2 regions of the Micromonospora sp. DSM 43699 genome follow, and region 1 is predicted to be linked to the other one. Evidence: riboswitches for the same ligand, from Rfam matches in the RefSeq annotation. Region 1 holds a riboswitch; the other holds the start of a gene.
The links. Region 1 has a riboswitch for cobalamin ahead of AC0AIB_RS05250 (ribonucleoside-diphosphate reductase subunit alpha). Riboswitches for the same ligand answer to the same signal wherever they lie in the genome.

Region 1 (2,195 bases):
GATCAACGACCAGTCGGCGTCGGCTTCGACCCGGCGCATGAACTCGTCCGGAATCCAGTTGGCCAGGTTGAGATTGTGGGTACGCCGGGCCTCCTCGCCGGTGTTGTCCCGCAGCTCCAGGAACTCCTCGACGTCCGGATGCCACGGCTCCAGATAGACGCAGGCGGCCCCCTTGCGCCGGCCGCCCTGGTTGACCGCCGCCACCCCGGCGTCGAGGGTCTTGAGGAACGGCACGATCCCGTTCGACCGGCCGTTGGTGCCCCGGATCAACGCGCCCCGGCCACGTACCCGCGACCAGGAGATGCCGATGCCGCCGGAGAACTTGGACAGCTTCGCCACCTGGTGGTAGCGCTCGTAGATCGAGTCGAGCTCGTCGCGGGGCGAGTCGACCAGGAAACACGACGACATCTGCGTGTGCCGGGTGCCGGAGTTGAACAACGTGGGGGAACTCGGCAGGTAGGCAAGCGACGACATCAACCGGTAGAACCCGACCGCCTCGTCGGGCGTGGTGGACAGCCCGCAGGCCACCCGCAGCAGCCAGTACTGCGGGGTCTCCACCACCAGCCGCGACTCGGGGTGCCGCAGCAGGTACCGGTCGGCGACCGTGCGCAGTCCGAAGTACTCGAACCGCAGGTCACCCGCCGGGTCGACCGCGTCGTCGAGGGTGCGGGCGTTGCGGGCCACGAACGCGGCGGTGTCGTCGGAGATCAGGCCGAGGCCGTGGGCGTACCGGATGGACTGGCTGAAGCTCGCCACCGCCTGCCCGCGGACCTCCTGCTCCACGTAGCCGGCCAGCAGCCGGGCCGCCAGCCGGGAGTACTGCGGTTCGGTGCCGATCAGCTCCGCCGCCGTCTGGATCGACAGCTTGTCCAGCTCGGCAGTGGTCGCCCCGTCGTAGAGGCCGCTTATCGTCTTGGTCGCCACCCGCAGCGGGTCCACCTCGTCCAGGTCGGCGGCCCACCGCTCGACCGCCTTGACGATCTTGTTGACGTCCACCGGCTCGGTGTCGCCGTTGCGCTTGCGTACCCGCATCGCCGGCCGGCGTGGCTCCGCGCCGTCGGCCTCGGACGGGGGGCTCTCCGCTACGTTCGTCATGACCTCTCCTCGCTGTCACCGATGGCCCTCGGACGCGGGAGAACGCCAACGGGCGCGGCGCGGCGGCCGGCCCGGTTGCTGGCGTCGGTCGTCCCGCGCGACCTCCGACCGCCGCACGCAGCAGCGCACGGCGCACTGGCAGGTCTTCGGACTCGCGGGCCTGACCGGGTTCCACCGGTCGCCTACTGGCCGTCGCTTCCCAGACCTCGCGGCCCAGTGCTCGATGACGGCGGTCGTTCCCACTCACCGCTGCGGGGCAGTCCCGGATTTACACCGGGTTCCCTGTTGCCTCGACCGGGCCGTTCAGGCCCGGTCGAACCAGCTGCGTGGGACACCATATATGGCGTCCCCTGGGGAGAAGCAACACTAGATGTCGCGTCGGCGTGTCGGATCACTCTCACCCGCCCGGCCGGTCGCGCGCAGTGACGCCAGCAGCCGTAGCCGGTCGGCGTCGGGGCTGCCCGGCGCGGCGGTGAAGACCAGCATGACCGGGCCGGGGTTGCCGGGCAGCGGGTAGGTGTCCCAGTCCAGGACGATGTCACCGACCTCGGGGACCTCGAAGGTCTTGGTGCCGCTGACCGAAGCGCGCACGTCGTGCCGGGCCCACAGCCGTCGGAACTCGGCGCTGCGGATGCTCAGCTCGCCGACGATCGCGGTGGCCCGGGGGTGGGTGGGGTCCGTGGCGACGGCGGCACGCATCATGCCGATGTAGTCCATGGCCTGCTGTTCCCACGCCGCGCAGCGCCGCGACGCGGTCGTCGGGTCGTCGAACATCAGCAGGAGCATGTTGAGCCGGTCGGGCGGGTAGCCCTCCGGGTCGCCGAGCAGCGCCGTCGCCCACGGGTTCCAGGCGAGCAGGTCGAGGTGTCGGCCGAGCACGACCGCCGGGGTGTCCAGCACCAGCAGCAGCCGTCGGGTGCTCTCCGGCACCCGCTCCGGGCCGGGGTCCACCCGGACGGGCACCGGCCGGCGGGCGGCGCGGGCCAGGGTGAACAGGTGCCGGCGTTCCTCGTCGTCGAGGCCGAGCGCGCCGGCGAGCGCGTCCAACACGTCGTCGGACGGGCGGACCTCGCGGCCCTGCTCCATCCGCTGGTAGTAGT
Region 2 (2,195 bases), on a different contig from region 1:
AGCGGGTGGGGTGGTCGAATCGGCCGCCTTCGACCGGGTCCTGACCGCCGCCCGTGCGGCCGGTCTGACCGGCCCGGTCGAGATCGCCCCGGCGCCGGAACCGGGCTCGGCCTGGACCGTCACGCAGGTCGACAACGTCTGGCCGGTCGCGAAGGACCGGGTCGCCGTCGACCCCACCACGGCCACGGTCACCGCCCGCAGCGACTTCGCCGACTGGCCACTGCTGGCCAAGCTCAGTGGTCTCGGCATCCAGGCGCACATGGGGGTGCTCTTCGGACCGCTCAACCAGATCCTGCTCGCCGCGCTGGCCCTCGGGCTGCTCTGCGTCATCGTCTGGGGCTACCGCATGTGGTGGCAACGCCGGCCCACCCGCGCCGACCGCCGCGCCCTCACCGGCACCCCACCGGCCCGCGGCGGCGTACCCGGCCTTCCGCGCGGCGTCCTGATCGTCGGCACACCACTGGTCGTGGCGGTCGGCTGGGCGCTGCCGCTGCTCGGGCTCACCCTGCTCGTCTTCCTCCTCGTCGACGTCGTCCTGGGGGCGGTGGGCCGACGACGCCGTACCAGCACCGTCCCCACCTCACCCGCACCAGCCGGTCGATGACCGACCGCCCCGTCCGGCCGCCCGCTCGGCGTCGGACGGGGCGGTCGACTCGCGCAGCGCCGGTCCCCGCCCCGGTTGCTCACATTCGGCGGGATGACGATTGACCGCTCGGGGGTCACGCCGCTACGGTCGATCCAAATCTGCGGCGTCGCGAGGTAAGCCGGTGAGAATCCGGCGCGGTCGCGCCACTGTGAGCGGTCCCCGTCGTCGACGGGTCCGCGAGCCAGGACGCTCGGTCGTCCGCAGCCTTGCGATGGGGACGCGTCATCCCCGGGAAGGTTCGTGTCCCATGTCGAGTTCCACTCCCGCCCAGCCGCTGGTGCACCCCGTCGGGTCGACCCGCGTGTACTGGGCGGCACTGGCCGTCGTCGGCGTACTCCTGCTGCTCACCTATCTGGTCGCGTTCGACCAGGGCGCGGTCTCGCGCAGTGGCATGTACCTGCACGAGCTCATGCACGACGGCCGGCACCTGCTCGGTGTCCCGTGCCACTGAACCCCACCCACAATCCACCCACGTTCGCCACCGTCCTGCTCCGCGGTCTGCTCGCCGGTCTCGTCGCCGGCCTGCTCGCGGGGGCGTTCGGCTACCTCGTCGGTGAGCCGCGCATCGAGGCGGCCATCGCGATCGAGGAGGCAGCCAGCCACACCGGGCCGGTGGCCGACGACCACCACGCCGACGCCCTGGTGGGCCGGGGCGGCCAGCGGGCCGGCCTGTTCCTGGCCACCGGGCTGTTCGGCACCGCGATGGGTGGCCTGCTGGCGACCGGGTACGCGCTCCTGCGCCGTCGCCTGCGGACCACGGACGACGGCCGGTCGGCGCTGCTGCTCGCCGGCGGCGCCCTGCTCGGCGCGGTGCTCGTGCCGTTCCTCAAGTATCCGGCCAACCCCCCGGCGGTCGGCAGTCCCGACACCATCGACCAACGCACCGCCGCCTACCTGACCCTGGTGGTGCTCGGTCTGGTGGCGGTCTGGGCGGGCACCCTCGGCTACCGGTCGGTCCGCCCCGACGCACCGGTCTGGCAACGGGTCGGCGCGGCCGTCGGGGGCTTCCTCCTGGTCGCCGGTGCCGGGTATGTCGTCCTGCCGTCCTTCCAGGAGGTGCCGGACGACTTCCCCGCGACTCTGCTGTGGAACTTCCGGTTGGCCGCTCTCGGTACCCAGGTGGTGCTCTGGGCGGCGATCGGCCTGCTGTTCAGCGCCCTGATGAGCCAGGGCCGGCGGCTGGACCGGCGACCGGGGGCGGGCGGGATTCCGACTGTCACCCCGGCGAGCCGATGACCGGTGCGGGAACACCGGCGTGACCGCGACCAGCCTGCGGCTGGTCGCACACGCGCACACCGCCGCCCTGCGGCGGGCGGTGTTCGGCGCGGGTGACGACGACCTGGACGAGGGCGGCCGGCGGGCCGCCCTCGCCCTGGCCGGTTCCGACCGGCGCGGCCCACTGGGCCCGGTCGACGTCTGCCTGACCAGCCCGGCGCCGGCGGCGGTGCAGACCGCTCACGCCCTCGGGCTGCGCCCCACAGTCGAGGCCGCGCTGGCCGACTGCGGGTACGCCGACTGGTCCGGGCAGAGCCTGGCGGACGTGGGGGCG

Region 2: another riboswitch for cobalamin. It lies ahead of AC0AIB_RS00460 (CbtB domain-containing protein); the one in region 1 lies ahead of AC0AIB_RS05250 (ribonucleoside-diphosphate reductase subunit alpha).

The regions. Positions count from the first base shown of each region.
Region 1 is NZ_JBTMMT010000006.1:68,398-70,592, reverse strand. Features, by position in the region: gene AC0AIB_RS05250 (ribonucleoside-diphosphate reductase subunit alpha) at 1-1,095, opposite strand, end outside; cobalamin riboswitch at 1,215-1,435, opposite strand; gene AC0AIB_RS05245 (helix-turn-helix transcriptional regulator) at 1,462-2,195, opposite strand, start outside.
Region 2 is NZ_JBTMMT010000001.1:98,268-100,462, forward strand. Features, by position in the region: gene AC0AIB_RS00455 (PepSY-associated TM helix domain-containing protein) at 1-604, shown strand, start outside; cobalamin riboswitch at 718-859, shown strand; gene AC0AIB_RS00460 (CbtB domain-containing protein) at 894-1,097, shown strand; gene AC0AIB_RS00465 (CbtA family protein) at 1,088-1,882, shown strand; gene AC0AIB_RS00470 (histidine phosphatase family protein) at 1,902-2,195, shown strand, end outside.